Regions from separate parts of the Streptomyces sp. NPDC033177 genome, predicted to be linked through region 1. Evidence: riboswitches for the same ligand, from Rfam matches in the RefSeq annotation. Region 1 holds a riboswitch; each other region holds the start of a gene.
The links. A riboswitch is a leader RNA that binds a small molecule or an ion and turns the genes downstream of it on or off. The one in region 1 is predicted to bind cobalamin.

Region 1 (3,797 bases):
CAAGTAGGCGTTGACCTGGAGGAACTCGCCGCTCAGCGTCTCGCGCTTGAAGAGGTTGGAGACCTGCGGCTCGATGCACTCGTACACGCCCGCGATGGACGCGATCGTGGCGGTCGGCGCGATGGCGAGCAGGAGCGAGTTGCGCATGCCGGTCACGGCGATACGTTCCCGCAGCGCGGCCCAGCGCTCCGGCCAGGTCAGCTCGACGCCGTAGTGGTCGGGGTGCAGGACGCCGCGCGCGGTGCGGGTCTTCTCCCAGGCGGGCAGGGGCCCGTTGCGCTCGGCGAGGTCGGCGGACGCCTCGTACGCGGCGAGCATGATGCGCTCGGCGATGCGCGTCGAGAGGGCACGCGCGGCGGGGGAGTCGAAGGGCAGCTTCAGCTGGAAGAAGACGTCTTGCAGGCCCATCGCGCCGAGGCCCACCGGACGCCAGCGGGCGTTGGACTTCCCGGCCTGCTCGGTCGGGTAGAAGTTGATGTCGACCACGCGGTCGAGGAAGGTGACGGCGGTACGGACGGTCTCGTCGAGCCGCTGCCAGTCGATGTCACCGGCGGCCGTGTCCACGAACGCGCCGAGGTTCACCGAGCCGAGGTTGCAGACGGCCGTCTCGCCGTCGTCCGTGACCTCCAGGATCTCCGTGCAGAGGTTGGAGGAGTGGACGGTGTGGCCGGGCTCCGCCGTCTGGTTGGCGGTGCGGTTGGCGGCGTCCTTGAACGTCATCCAGCCGTTGCCGGTCTGCGCCAGGGTGCGCATCATGCGGCCGTACAGCTCGCGGGCCGGGATGGTCTTGCGGGCGAGCCCGGCGGCCTCGGCCGTGCGGTAGGCGGCGTCGAACTCATCACCCCACAGGTCGACGAGCTCCGGGACATCAGCCGGGGAGAACAGCGACCAGTCCTGGTCGGCGGCGACCCGGCGCATGAACTCGTCCGGGATCCAGTGCGCGAGGTTGAGGTTGTGCGTGCGGCGCGCGTCCTCGCCGGTGTTGTCGCGCAGCTCCAGGAACTCCTCGATGTCGGAGTGCCACGTCTCCAGGTAGACCGCGGCGGCGCCCTTGCGACGGCCGCCCTGGTTCACGGCGGCGACGGAGGCGTCCAGGGTCTTCAGGAACGGCACGATGCCGTTGGAGTGCCCGTTCGTGCCGCGGATCAGCGAACCGCGGGCGCGGATGCGGGAGTACGAGAGGCCGATGCCGCCCGCGTGCTTGGAGAGGCGCGCGACCTGGTGGTAGCGGCCGTAGATGGAGTCCAGCTCGTCCAGCGGGGAGTCGAGGAGGTAGCAGGAGGACATCTGCGGGTGCCGGGTGCCGGAGTTGAAGAGCGTCGGCGATGACGGCAGGTAGTCCAGGCGGCTCATCAGGCGGTACAGGGCGGCGACTTCGTCCACCGAGCGCGCGGAGCCGTCCTCTGCGAGGCCGCTCGCGACGCGCAGCATGAAGTGCTGCGGGGTCTCGATGACGTGCCGGGTGATCGGGTGGCGCAGGAGATAGCGGCTGTGCAGGGTGCGCAGGCCGAAGTATCCGAAGCGGAAGTCGGCGCCGTCCGCCAGTGCCGCCTCCACGAGGCCGTCCAGACGCTCGGCGTGGTCGGTGACGAACGTGGCGGTGCGGTCCGCGATCAGGCCCTCGCGGTGCCCGATGGCGACCGAGTCGGAGAAGCTGCGCACGCCCTGCGACGCGGCCTCGTCACGGATGCTGAGGCTGAGGAGCCTGGCCGCCAGCTGCGAGTACGTCGGGTCCTCGGAGATGAGGCCGGCCGCGGCCTCGGTCGCCAGCTCCCGCAGCTCCGCCAGATCCGCCCTGGCCGAGCGGCCCCGCAGCGCGGCTGCGGCGACCCGGCCGGGGTCGGCGTCGGGGAGGTCGGCGGTGAGGTCGGTCAGGGTACGCAGCAGCGCGGTTCCTGGGCCGTCGGCGGTCTGCTGACCGTCGGTGGTCTGCGCTGACGCAGGTTCGGCTGGCGCGATGGTCACGGAGCACTCCCTCGCTCGGCTCGGAGCCTTGGGGAGGGGTGAGTGAACACACGGGGGCCGGCCCCTGGGCAGGGCTGCGCTCCGCGTCCACCAGCCCATTCCACGAGGCCCGGACGTCGTCGGCACCCGGACCGGTCGGAACGGGCACACTGTCGACAGGTCTTCGGACTTGCGAGCGCGACAAATGCGCACTCATACACCGTTGCGGGACAGTTCCGGACTTGCACCGGATTCCCCTGCGGCGACAGCGAGCACGAGCATACATCTTGTGCTGGCTCTGAGCGGCAGCCCCATATCTTGTGTCGGCACGTGTATCCCCTAGGGTGGCGGTCGAACTGATGGGCGTCCAGGGGGAGGTGCCGTGCGAGGGCGGGGAGCGGGCTGTGCCGCGGTGTTGCTGATGCTGCTCGCCGGGTGCGGGGACGCCGGCGAGGAGGCGAGGACGAAGCCTACGCGGACCCCGGGGCCGGCCGCGGCGGCCGGTGTCGACGGTGACGCGGATCCCCGCAAGGTCTTCACGGACGCCGAGCTGAAGGCCGCGCTGCTGCCCGCGAAGACGGTCGGTGCGCGGGCCGAGACGGTCAACGCCACCACGGGGTCGTTCAACCAGCACTACGGGGGCGGTGACTGGGGCACCTGCGAGCCCGGCAGGAAGGCCCGCGAAGAGCTGTTCGCCATGCGCGGGGCGAGCGCAGGCCACTCGATCCGCCCCTTCCCCGGGGCGATGGCCGACGAGGGGGACCCCTTCGTCTCCCAGAGCCTGGTCTCGATGCCGGCCGGGCAGGCGGGGCGCCACGTCGCGCTGCGCCGCGATCTTCACGAGGCATGCCCCCGGGTCACCGTCGACACCGACGCGGCCCCGGTGGTGGAGCAGCACACGGTGGAGGAGCTGCCGGACCTGGGCGACGAGGCGATCCTGGAGACCACGCGGACCGAGGGCGGCGACGACCACGGCGGTGAAACCCCGTACTACAAGGCCGAGGTGCGGGTCGGTGGGGTGCTCGTGCTGGTGGACGCGGGCCCCGACAAGGACCTGACGATCACCTCGGCGGCCCGGGCGGTGGAACGGGTCCGCACGGAGCTCTACACGGCCCCGTGAGGCCGTACGTGAGCGCGGGCCGCCGGAGGAATCCGACGACCCGCGCTCACCTGCGTACGAAGAACCTCAGTGCCCGCCCGGCGCTCCCGCCGTGGCCGGCGGCAGCTCCTCCACGACGCCGGGGTCGCCCGCGTCCGCCGTGTAGTCGCCGGGAGACGTCTCGTCGATCCCGTCAGGGGCCTTCATGGCGCGCAGGACGAAGGTCATGACCACGGTGACCACCACGTTCAGGACGAACGCCGTGAGGCCGATGTAGCCGATCTCGCCGATGCCGGGGATCTCGTCGGACGAGCCGCCGAAGTGCTTCTGCGTGGGCGAGGCGACACCGTACGCGGCAGCCGTGCCGTAGACCATGCCGACTGCCCAGCCCGCGAGCAGCGCCCAGCGGTGGAACCACCGCGTGAACAGGCCGCCGACGAGCGCGGGCATGGTCTGCAGGATCCAGATGCCGCCCAGGAGCTGGAAGTTGATCGCGACTGTCTTGTCCATGGTGAGGACGAAGGCGAGCGCGCCGACCTTCACCAGGAGCGAGACCAGCTTGGAGACCTTGGTCTCCTGCGCGGGTGTCGCGTCCGGCTTGATGAAGTCCTTGTAGATGTTCCTGGTGAACAGGTTCGCTGCCGCGATGGACATGATGGCGGCCGGGACGAGCGCGCCGATGCCGATCGCCGCGAACGCGACGCCGGTGAACCAGTCGGGGAACATGTTCTCGAACAGCTGCGGGATCGCCAGC
Region 2 (3,797 bases), on a different contig from region 1:
CAGGAGGAGTTCCCTGGGGGTCTGGGCCAACGCCCGTGCTATCTGGACGCGTTGGCGTTCGCCGCCGGAGAGTGTGTGCCAAGACTGGGTTGCCCGGTCGGACAGAGCCGTGCGGGCCAGGGCCTCCCGTACCGCCTCGTCGTCCTGGGCTGTTGGGGCGGACCAGGCCCTGCGGTGCGGGATGCGGCCCAGGCGTACGACCTCCTCCACCGACAGCTCGACCTGCGTCGTGGCGTCCTGGTCCACCACCGCCACCCTGCGTGCCACCGTGCGGCGGCCCACGTCCCGCAGCGGATCGCCGTCCAGCGTGGCCACTCCTGCCGTCGGGGCGAGGACGCCCGCCAGGATGCGCAGGAGGGTGGACTTGCCCGAGCCGTTCGGGCCGAGGAGTCCGACCGTGGCTCCGGGGGGCGGGGCCAGGGTCACTCCGTCGACGATGAGCCGGCCGCCTGCCTCCCGGGTCACTCGGTCAGCCCGCAGGCCTGAGTCGGTGTGCGGGCTCATGTCGTCTTCCTCGTGCGGTAGAGGACCAGGACGAACGCCGGGACGCCGATCAGGGACGTCACCACCCCCACGGGGACCTCCTGGGGGTCGAGGACCGTGCGCGCCAGCGTGTCCACCCACACCAGGAACACCGCGCCCGCGAGCGCCGTGACCGGGAGCAGGCGTGCGTGCCCGGAGCCGACCAGGGCGCGGGCCGCGTGCGGCAGGACCAGGCCCACGAACCCGATGGCTCCCGCGCTGCTGACCAGGGCCGCCGTCAGCAGGGCCGTCACGGAGAGCAGCAGCAGGCGGACCCGGGTCACGTGGACGCCGAGTGCCGCCGCCGCGTCCTGGCCGAACGCGAACGCGTCCAGGGTGCGGGCCTGCGTCAGGCAGACGGCGAGGGCCACGAGGAGCACCGCCGCGCACAGCGAGACGTCCGTCCAGCCCACCCCGCTCAACGAGCCGAGCAGCCAGAACAGGACACTCCGCGTCGTCTCCGCGTCGCCCGACGTCAGGATCACGAACGAGGTGAGCGAGGAGAAGAGCTGCATCGCCGCGACCCCGGAGAGCACCACCCGGTCGGCGCTCCCGCCCAGGCTGTGGCTGAGCAGCAGTACGAGCGCGAAGGAGACGACGGCTCCGACGAAGGCGCCCGCCGACACCGACACCGCTCCCCCGCCGACCCCCAGGACGACGATCGCGACCGCGCCCGTGGAGGCCCCCGAGGAGACGCCGAGCACGAAGGGGTCGGCGAGCGGGTTGCGCAGGAGGGACTGGAGGACGGTTCCGCAGACCGCGAGGCCAGCGCCGCAGACCGCCGCGAGGAGCGTGCGCGGCATGCGCAGGTTCCAGACGATGCCGTCCCGGATGGGCGTCAGCCTCGCCTCCCCCCAGCCGAGGTGCGCCGCGACCGCCGACCACACGTCGGGTACGGAGATGTCCGCGGGGCCGATGGTGACGGCCACCGCGACGGAGAAGGCGAGGGCGGCGAGGCCCGCCGTCCAGAGCAGGGCGGAACGTATGCCGCCCGTGGCGGCCTTCCTCACTTGTCGAGCCTCACTTGTCGAGGCCGAACTCGCGCAATGCGGCGGCGACTTGTTCGATGCCGTCCACCGTGCGGATCGTCGGGTTCATGGCCTGGCCGCTCAGCAGCACGTACCGCTTCTTCTTCACGGCGGTCAGGTTCTTGGTGACCGGGTTGGACTCCAGGAACTCGATCTTCTTCTTCGCGCTCTCGGCCGTCTGCGACTTGCGGGTGAGGTCGCCGATGACCAGGACGTCCGGGTCGCGGTCGGCCACCGTCTCCCAGTTGATCTGGGGCCACTCGTCGCGGGTGTCGTCGAAGACGTTCTGCACGCCGAGTTCGCGGGTGATGATGCCCGGCGCCCCGCAGCAGCCGGCGATGTAGGGCGCGTCGGAGTTGGCGAACCAGTAGAGGAGCGACGTGCCGGACGCCTTGGTGTCCTTGATGGTCTCCGTGGCTTTCGCCACCCGGCCCTTGAGGTCCGCGATCAGGCGTTCGCCGCGCTTCTCGACCCCGAACGCCTTGGCCAGGTCCCGCACTTCGCCGTAGACGGTGTCCATGGTGAGGGTCTTTACGCGGCTGCCGTCGCCGTCGCCGCTGTTGTCCTTGCCCGCGCAGTCGGAGGGCGAGACGTACGCGGGTACGCCGAGTTCGGCGAACTTGGCGCGGTCGGCGACGCCGCCCTTGCTGACCGTCGCCACGAAGGAGGCGGTGACGAAGTCCGGTTCCTTGGCGAGGACCTTCTCGAAGGAGGGGTAGCTGTCGGCGAGCCGGTCGACCTTGGCGTTGTCCTTCTCCAGGCCGTTGAGCACCGGGTCCGTCCAGGTTCCGGTGCCGGCCATGCGGTCCGCGAGGCCGAGGGAGAGCAGGATCTCCGTGGAGCCCTGGTCGAGGGAGACCGCTCGCTGCGGTGGCGCCTTGATCTCCGCCTTCTTGCCGCAGGAGGTGAGGGTCAGCGGGTAGCCGGCGGCCTTGTCGTCCGTGGTGGAGGTGGCCGTGGAGCCGCCTCCGCAGGAGGTCAGGGTGACGGCCAGGGCCGTGGCGAGAAGAACAGACGTACGTACACGACGGGCAATGGAGGACACGAGATCCCTTGAGTCTCACGGCTCATACGCGGAGCCTGGCCTGCTTCGTCACCTCCGCCGCCCGGTGTGCGGACGAAGGTGCCAGCAGGTCTTCGGACTCGGGGATCGGCCGGGCGGGGCGCCTTCCCAGGCGTCCGTGGACGCCCAGTGGCCGTGGCCCCGCCCGTTCCCCCTCACCGCTGCGCGTCAGTTCCGGATTCGCACCGGATTCCCTGGCCCTGGTGTGGGTTGACTGGCGTGCGCAAGCTATCACGCGAGGTCAGGACGGCTGCTGGGGCCTCGGTGCGCCGCGGTAGGTGCCGAAGGACCACTTGTTGCCCTCGGGGTCGGCGATCGCGAACTCCCGGCTGCCGTACGGCTGGTCCTCGATCTCGCGGATGATCTCGACGCCCGCGGCGCTGAGCCGCTGGTAAAGGTCGTCCACGCGGTCTGTGACTACGTACGCGCCGAAGGTGCCGGGCTTCAGGCACCAGTCCTGGGACTTCTCGTCGTACGAGCCGAGCATGATGGCGCCGCCCTCGGGCCAGTCGAGCTCGGCGTGCGCCACGCTGTCGCCGTCCTGGTAGACGGCGGTGCGCAGGAAGCCGACCGTGCCGACCAGGAAGTCGATCAGGGCGGGGGCGTCGTGCGCCTGGAGGGTCGGCCAGACGCTGGGAGCGCGGCCGCCGGATGCGGGAGCAGTAGCGGACTGTGGCTGCTGGTTCTGCTTCTCGGTCGTGTTCATGAGTCCTACTCTTCGCCCCCGCCATAGCTCCCGGCTTGGATATTCCGGCACTCTTCGGCCAGCCAGGCGGTGGGGCTCGCGCCGGTGTACTGCCGGAAGTCCCGCACCAGGTGGGAATGGTCGTAGTAACCGCAGTCTGCGGCGACACGGGCCAGGTCGGGGGCCGCGCCCGCCGCGACGGGGCGTACGACGGCGTTCCGTGCGCGCTGGAAGCGCATCAGGCGCCCTGCCTGCTTGGGGCTCAGGCCCGTCTCGGCGCGGAAGAGGGTGGTGAGGCGGCGTTCGCTGAGCGCGACGTGCCGGGAGAGCCCGCGCAGGGTGCCCACGCCCTGGTGCCGGGCCAGCCAGGCCCACGCCTCGCCGACCTCGGGCCGTACGGAGCCACCGGAGGTGTCCGTGGCCGCGCGTTGCCTCAAGTAGGCGGACAGGGAGGCGAACCGCTCCTCCCAGCTGCCCTGCTCGCACAGCAGCTCCCGCA
Region 3 (3,797 bases), on a different contig from region 1:
GAAGGATTCCGTGGCCCACTCCAGGTACGCGGCGTGCTCGGCGGCGCGCAGCGGCAGCGTCTCGCGCAGCGCGGGCTCGTCCACCTGGATGACCGAAGTGCCCGCGGCCTCCAGGTCGTCGACCTCGTCGCGCAGGGCCAGGGCGACCTGGCGCGCGGTGTCGCCAAGGGGCTGGTCGTCGCGGACGAAGGACCAGGCCAGCATGGTGACAGGGCCCGTGAGCATCCCCTTCACGGGACGGTCCGTGAGGGAGTTGGCGTACGACGTCCAGCGCACCGTCATCGGCTCGGGCCGTGAGATGTCGCCCGCGAGGACCGGCGGGCGTACGTAGCGGGTGCCGTACGACTGGACCCAGCCGTGCTGTGTGGCGAGATAGCCGGTGAGCTGTTCGGCGAAGTACTGCACCATGTCGTTGCGTTCGGGCTCGCCGTGCACCAGGACGTCGATGCCCGCCTTCTCCTGGAAGGCGAGGACGTCGCGGATCTCGGAGCGGATGCGTTCCTCGTAGCCGTCCGTGTCGATGCGGCCCGCGCGCAAGTCGGCGCGTGCGGTGCGCAGTTCGGTGGTCTGCGGGAACGAACCAATGGTCGTCGTGGGCAGTTGTGGCAGGCCGAGTCGGGATCGCTGGGCCGCCGCGCGCTCCGGATAGGCGTGGACGCGGCGGGCGTCGGCTTCCGTGACGGCGGCGGCACGGGAGCGTACCGCCGGGTCGTGGGTGAGGGTCGAACCCGAGCGGGACGCCAGGCCGGCGCGGTTGGCGGCCAGTTCGGCCGTGACGGTGTCCGTCCCCTGGGCCAGGGCGCGCGCCAGCGTGGCGATCTCGGTGGCCTTCTGATGGGCGAAGGCCAGCCAGCGGGCCACCTGCGGGTCGATGTCCCGTTCGGCACCGGCGTCCAGCGGGACGTGCAGCAGGGAGCAGGACGCGGAGACGTCGACCCGGTCGGCGAGACCGAGGAGCGTGCCCAGGGTGGAGAGGGACTTCTCCAGGTCGTTGATCCAGATGTTGCGGCCGTTGACGACACCCGCGACAAGGCGCTTGCCGGGCAGTCCGCCGACGGCGGCGAGGTCCTGCAACTGGCCGGCGGCGGCTTCCGTGAAGTCCAGGGCGAGCCCCTCGACCGGCGCCTTGGCCAGCACGGGCAGCGCCTCGCCGAGCCTGCCGAAGTAAGAGGCGACGAGGAGCCGCGGACGATCGGTGAGGGCGCCCAGGTCGCGGTAAGCGCGAGCGGCGGCGTTGAGCTCCGCCGGGCTGCGGTCCTGGACCAGGGCGGGCTCGTCGAGCTGCACCCATTCGGCGCCCGCGGCGCGCAGGTCGGCGAGGACTTCCGCGTAGACGGGCAGCAGCCGGTCGAGGAGTGTGAGCGGCTCGAAGTCGGCGGCCACGCCGGGCGCGGGCTTGGCGAGCAGCAGATAGGTCACCGGGCCGACAAGGACCGGGCGTGCGGCGAGGCCGAGCGCGACGGCCTCCTTGAGCTCGGCCACCTGCTTGGCGGAGTCGGCGGCGAAGACGGTGTCGGGGCCCAACTCCGGCACCAAGTAGTGGTAGTTGGTGTCAAACCACTTGGTCATCTCCAGCGGCGCCACGTCCTGGGTGCCGCGGGCCATCGCGAAGTAGCCGTCGAGGGGGTCGGTGTCGACGGCCTCGCGGTGCCGCAGGGGGATGGCGCCGACCATGACGCTGGTGTCCAGGACATGGTCGTAGTACGAGAAGTCGCCGGTCGGCACTTCGTGGATGCCGGCTTCGGTCAGGTGCCGCCAGGTGGACCGGCGCAGGTGCGCCGCGGTCTCCCGCAGGGCGTCGGCGCTGACGCGGCCCTTCCAATAGCCCTCGACGGACTTTTTCAGTTCCCGGTCGGGGCCCTGGCGGGGGTAGCCGTACACGGTGGCCCGTGCTGCCGCGGCTGCGGACTTCGCTGTCACGGAAATCTCCTTCGCGAGATGACTCCTGAGAATCCCGGGGACGGGACACGGACGCGAAGGGATGACGGACCGGGCGGACGGACACGCGCCGGTCGCGCGGTGCTCCACCTGATCTGTACGCCGACCCGCCCACGAGGTCACCGGGATGTCCGCACATGAGGGATCACGTACGGGCAACGGGCAGGTCTTCGGACTCGCGGGCACATCTGCCGAGGCAGACACCTACTGGCCGTCGCTTCCCGGATCCCTGAGGGATCCAGTGCGTATGACGGCGGTCGTTCCCACTCACCGCTGCGGGGCAGTCCCGGATTCCCACCGGGTTCCCTCTTGCGACGCCGCTGCCTGGCGGACAGGGCGAACCAGCTGCACGGATCAGGCTAGAGGGTGGTCGGCCTCTTGGGCAGTACTGATCACATTCCGGACCGTGAGGTGAGACACGGTCTTATTGCACATGGATTGCAACTACAATTCTCTTGCGGAAAGTACGGAAGACCTGTACGTGAAGGAGACGCCGGTGGCCGCGGGGCGCATTGTGCTGGGAATCGAGTCGTCGTGTGACGAGACCGGGGCGGGGATCGTCTCGGAGGGGCGGCTGCTCGCCCATGTGGTCGCGTCGAGCATGGACGAGCACGCCCGGTTCGGCGGTGTGGTCCCCGAGATCGCCGCCCGAGCGCATCTGCACTCCTTCACCCCGGTCGTCCGGCACGCCCTAGACCAGGCGGACCTGGAGCTGTCCGACATCGACGCGGTGGCCGTCACCACGGGCCCCGGCCTGGCGGGTGCGTTGCAGGTCGGCCTCGCGGGAGCGAAGACCCTGGCCCACGCGCTCGACGTCCCGTTGTACGGGGTGCACCACCTGGCCGGTCACGTCGCCGCCGACACGCTGGAGCACGGCCCGCTGCCCGAGCCCTGCGTGGTGCTCATCGTCTCCGGCGGGCACACGTCCCTGCTGCTCGTCCGGGACCTGGCCCGCGATCGGATCGTGCACCTGGGGGACACCCTGGACGACGCGGCCGGCGAGTGCTTCGACAAGGTCGCCCGGGTCTTCGGCCTGCCGTATCCGGGCGGCCCCGCCATCGACCGCGCGGCCCGGGACGGCGACCCGCGCGCGGTGGCCTTCCCCCGCCCGCTCACCGGGCCGAAGGACGCGCCGTACGCGTTCTCCTTCTCCGGCCTCAAGACCGCCGCCGCCCGATGGGCCGAAGGGCACGCAGGCCGTCAACTGCCGGTGGCCGACGGTGCGGCCTCGCTCCAGGAGGCCGTCGCGGACGTCCTGACCCGCAAGGCGCTCGCCGCCTGCCGGGATCACGGGGTCACGACCCTCGTCGTGGTCGGCGGGGTCGCCGCGAACTCGCGGGTGCGGTCGCTCGCGGAGGAGCGGTGCGCGGCAGCCGGCGTGCGACTGCGCGTTCCCCCGATGACCTTGTGCACCGACAACGGCGCGATGATCGCCGCCGTCGGCGACCTGCTCGTACGCGCCGGGGCCGAGCCCGCGCCCCTGGACGTGTCGATCGATCCGTCCGCCCCGCTGGAGTACGCGGCCCTGCAGCCGGGAGCGGACCCGGCGAAGACCGCCCGATGACGGCGGCCGTCCGCGTTCTGTGCGCTGAGCAACTGCTCGCGCACACCGACGCCTTGCGCACGGTCTACGGCGAAGCCTTCGGCCCGCCGCCCTGGCACGAGGACGAGGAGAGGGCGGCGCAGTTCCTGGTCCGGCTCGGCGACGACGTGCGGCGTCCCGGCTTCACCGCGGCGATCGCCCTGAAGGGGTCGGACATCGCCGGATTCACCACCGGGTGGACCACTCCCGCCCCCTTTCCCGCCGATCGCTGCTATCCGCAGGCGGCCGCCGGACTCGGGGCCGAGCGCGCCCTGAT
Region 4 (3,797 bases), on a different contig from region 1:
ATGGCAAAGGACTGCCGGTAGATCGCCGGGCCGTCCTTCTCGTACTCGAACACCGTGCTCCTAGTCATGCGTTGTCCTGGCGGGCCACTGCCAGGGCGGCGGCCCGCTGTGAGGGGTTGTCGTGCGTGGTGACGGTCCGCGTGCGGCCGGCACGGTGGACGGAGATCTGGTAGGTGCCGCCGTGCCCGGCGACCACGTCCACGTGGTCCCCGCGTGGGTGTCCGCAGCGGCGCTCGCATCCCGACCAGTACACCGGGAGTCGGCCGCCCGCACCCCCCGTGTCCGTACTCGTCGCGGCGGCGTCAGCCCGGACGTCGGCCTTCGCCTTCGCGCAGCCCGGACGCCCGATGCACGCGCCGACGCCTGCCAAGGCGGAGGCCGGGGAGGTGACGAGCCCGGCCGCGGCGAGGCCGGGCAGGAGCTCGGCGGGGGAGTGGGGCAGGACCACACCACGCCAGGGTGTCAGGCGCAGCTCCCGGGAAGCGGTGCTCGTCAACTTGACCCACTGGGCGGCCGATATGCGGCCGAGCGGGGCCAGGACGGACAGGGTCGTGGCGCCGTCGGGTGCGGTGACGATGCCCGGCTCCGGCTCCGGCTTCGTCGCAAGGGGCCAAGGGGTCTTGTCCGGCCCGGAAACCGGTATGCCGCACGACACCAGACGACGTACGACCGAAGCGGTCAAGTCCCCGATCTCGGCGGGCAGTTCGGCCGCACGCCATGCTTGCCCGCCGCTCGCCTCGAGAAAGACCTCGGCCGCGAGAAGTGCGGAGCGAGGCCCGTCGTCGGCGGCCACGCGCAGCACGCCGCAGCCCTCCATGCGCAGGAGGGCTCCTTCGTCCGGCGTGGCACGCAGCGTGACATCGGCGTCGAGCGCGGCGACGTCACCGCGTCCGTCGTCCAAGGCGAACAGGAACCGCCCCGAAAGCCCGCTCGCCGTGTCACTCGCGCACAGCAGGCCGTCGAGCGCGGTCAACCACGGCCGTACGTCGAAGTGTTCGCGGCCATCGAGACCGGACAGCGGCGACGCCACGATGTTGCGGACCCGATCGTGTCGGGGCGATGGCAGCAGTCCCGCAGCGGCCAGACGCCGCGCCAGCTCTTCGCCGTCGGACGCGTCCAGGCCACGCAACTGGACGTTGCCGCGTGAGGTGAGATGAACATCACCATCCCCGAGTTCGAGAGAGGCACGTCCCAGCGCCGCGGCCTGATCGGTGCGCAGAACGCCCCCGGGCAGGCGTACGCGGGCGAGCGCCCCGTCGTTCGCGGAGTGCAGCCGCAAGGCGCCCGGGCATGCGTCATCGCGGTCCCGAAAAGCGGCTGTGGCCTGGGACGAGGGATGGAGGGGGGCCGAGGGCATGGCGGCGAGCATACCGACCATCACACTGGACGTACTCCCCGCACCGAGACGTCGACCCTTACTATGCTCCTGGTGGATCATCAGGTCTGCCATCGCCACGACGGCGACAGGGAGGAAGCCCGGTGCGAATCCGGCGCGGTCCCGCCACTGTGAGCCCGATCCGTGAGGGTCGGGCGAGCCAGGAACTCCCGCCGTCCGACACCGCCCGGGGCGCGGACACCCCGAGGAAGGCCGCCAGCGCATGCCGCATTCTTCCGGGGGACACCCCACGCATTCCTCCATCCTGCTCCTGTCGACGTCCGACACGGACCTGCTCAGCGCCCGGGCTGCCACCGGCCCGGTGAGCTTCCGCTTCGCCAACCCGTCCCGGCTGACCCTGGACGAGCTGCCCGCACTTTTGGACGGCGTGGACCTGGTCGTCGTACGCCTGCTCGGTGGCATCCGCGCATGGCAGGACGGGCTCGACCTGCTGCTCGCCGACGGGCGTCCTGTGGTGGTCCTCACCGGTGAACAGGCACCGGACGCCCAGCTCATGGCCGCCTCCACGGTCCCCGTCGGGATCGCCGCCGAGGCCCACGCCTACCTGGCCCATGGCGGCCCGGCCAACCTGGAACAGCTGGCCCGCTTCTTGTCCGACACGGTGCTGCTCACCGGCCACGGCTTCGACGCACCCGCACCAGCACCCTCCTGGGGGCCCCTGGAGCGGTCCACCCGCCAGACGCCGGACGACGGCCCCACCGTGGCCGTGCTCTACTACCGCGCCCACCACATGAGCGGCAACACCGCCTTCGTGCACGCCCTGTGCGATGCCGTGGAAGCGGCGGGCGGACGCGCGCTGCCCCTGTTCGTGGCGTCCCTGCGCGCTCCCGAACCGGAACTCATCGAGACGTTGCGGGCCGCGGACGCGATCATCACGACGGTCCTCGCGGCCGGCGGCACGAAGCCCGCCCAGGCCTCCGCCGGCGGCGACGACGAGTCCTGGGACGCAGGCGCCCTGACCTCCCTGGACGTGCCGATCCTGCAGGCCCTGTGCCTCACCGGCTCGCGGGCCGCCTGGGCCGAGAACGACGAGGGTGTCTCCCCGCTGGACGCCGCCAGCCAGATCGCCGTCCCCGAGTTCGACGGCCGTCTCATCACGGTGCCTTTCTCCTTCAAGGAGATCGACGCGGACGGTCTGCCCGCCTACGTCGCCGACCCCGAGCGCGCCACCCGCGTCGCCGGAATCGCCCTGCGCCACGCGCGGCTTCGGCACATCCCGGCCGCCGAGAAGCGGCTCGCCCTGGTGCTGTCCGCGTATCCGACCAAACACTCCCGGATCGGCAACGCGGTCGGCCTGGACACCCCCGCCAGCGCGGTCGCGCTCCTGCGCCGCCTGCGCGAGGAGGGCTTCGACTTCGGCGCGACGGATGTGCCCGGCCTCGCCTCCGGTGACGGCGACGACCTGATCCGTGCGCTCATCGAGGCGGGTGGCCACGACCAGGACTGGCTCACCGAGGAACAACTCGCCAAGAACCCCGTGCGCGTGCCGGCGGCGGACTACCGGCGCTGGTTCGCCACGCTGCCCAAGGAGCTGCGGGCCGCCGTCGAGGAGCACTGGGGCCCGGCGCCCGGCGAGATGTTCGTCGACCGCAGCCGCAACCCCGAGGGTGACATCGTCCTGGCCGCTCTGCGCCACGGCAATCTGCTGATCGTCATTCAGCCGCCGCGCGGCTTCGGCGAGAACCCCATCGCCATCTACCACGACCCGGATCTGCCACCCTCGCACCACTACCTGGCCGCGTACCGCTGGATCGCCGCCGCACAGGAAGACGGCGGCTTCGGCGCCGACGCCATGATCCATCTTGGCAAGCACGGCAATCTGGAGTGGCTGCCCGGCAAGAACGCCGGCCTGTCCGCCGCCTGCGGCCCGGACGCAGCCCTCGGTGACCTGCCATTGATCTACCCCTTCCTCGTCAACGACCCCGGCGAGGGCACGCAGGCCAAACGCCGCGTCCACGCCACCCTCATCGACCACCTCGTCCCGCCGATGGCGCGCGCCGACTCCTACGGCGACATCGCGCGCCTGGAACAGCTCCTCGACGAATACGCCCAGATCGCCTCCATGGACCCGGCGAAACTCCCGGCCATCCGGGCCCAGATCTGGACCCTCATCCAAGCCGCCAAGCTGGATCACGACCTCGGCCTGGCCGACCGCCCCGACGACGACGGGTTCGACGACTTCCTGCTGCACGTCGATGGCTGGCTGTGCGAGGTGAAGGACGCCCAGATCCGCGACGGCCTGCACGTACTCGGTGCGCCGCCGCAGGGCGGGGACCGAGTCAATCTCGTTCTCGCCATCCTGCGCGCCCGCCAGATCTGGGGCGGCGCGACGGCGCTGCCCGGGCTGCGCGAAGCCCTCGGCCTCGACGAGTCGGCTGCGACCCGCACCACCGCGGACGAG

Region 2: linked by a shared signal. The riboswitch ahead of ACZ5U5_RS07170 (ABC transporter substrate-binding protein) and the one ahead of ACZ5U5_RS35530 (ribonucleoside-diphosphate reductase subunit alpha) in region 1 are both predicted to bind cobalamin.
Region 3: linked by a shared signal. The riboswitch ahead of metE (5-methyltetrahydropteroyltriglutamate--homocysteine S-methyltransferase) and the one ahead of ACZ5U5_RS35530 (ribonucleoside-diphosphate reductase subunit alpha) in region 1 are both predicted to bind cobalamin.
Region 4: linked by a shared signal. The riboswitch ahead of cobN (cobaltochelatase subunit CobN) and the one ahead of ACZ5U5_RS35530 (ribonucleoside-diphosphate reductase subunit alpha) in region 1 are both predicted to bind cobalamin.

What each region holds. Positions count from the first base shown of each region.
Region 1 covers NZ_JBVIPS010000012.1:179,670-183,466, forward strand. Annotated here, with positions in the region: gene ACZ5U5_RS35530 (ribonucleoside-diphosphate reductase subunit alpha) at 1-1,965, opposite strand, end outside; cobalamin riboswitch at 2,103-2,226, opposite strand; gene ACZ5U5_RS35535 (hypothetical protein) at 2,327-3,064, shown strand; gene mctP (monocarboxylate uptake permease MctP) at 3,131-3,797, opposite strand, start outside.
Region 2 covers NZ_JBVIPS010000002.1:245,899-249,695, forward strand. Annotated here, with positions in the region: gene ACZ5U5_RS07160 (ABC transporter ATP-binding protein) at 1-504, opposite strand, end outside; gene ACZ5U5_RS07165 (FecCD family ABC transporter permease) at 501-1,532, opposite strand; gene ACZ5U5_RS07170 (ABC transporter substrate-binding protein) at 1,543-2,595, opposite strand; cobalamin riboswitch at 2,662-2,847, opposite strand; gene ACZ5U5_RS07175 (VOC family protein) at 2,855-3,319, opposite strand; gene ACZ5U5_RS07180 (AraC family transcriptional regulator) at 3,325-3,797, opposite strand, start outside.
Region 3 covers NZ_JBVIPS010000003.1:282,424-286,220, forward strand. Annotated here, with positions in the region: gene metE (5-methyltetrahydropteroyltriglutamate--homocysteine S-methyltransferase) at 1-1,920, opposite strand, end outside; cobalamin riboswitch at 2,083-2,299, opposite strand; gene tsaD (tRNA (adenosine(37)-N6)-threonylcarbamoyltransferase complex transferase subunit TsaD) at 2,435-3,502, shown strand; partial or broken gene ACZ5U5_RS12395 (GNAT family N-acetyltransferase) at 3,499-3,797, shown strand, end outside.
Region 4 covers NZ_JBVIPS010000004.1:381,387-385,183, forward strand. Annotated here, with positions in the region: gene ACZ5U5_RS16650 (precorrin-8X methylmutase) at 1-53, opposite strand, end outside; gene cobG (precorrin-3B synthase) at 65-1,357, opposite strand; cobalamin riboswitch at 1,433-1,561, shown strand; gene cobN (cobaltochelatase subunit CobN) at 1,599-3,797, shown strand, end outside.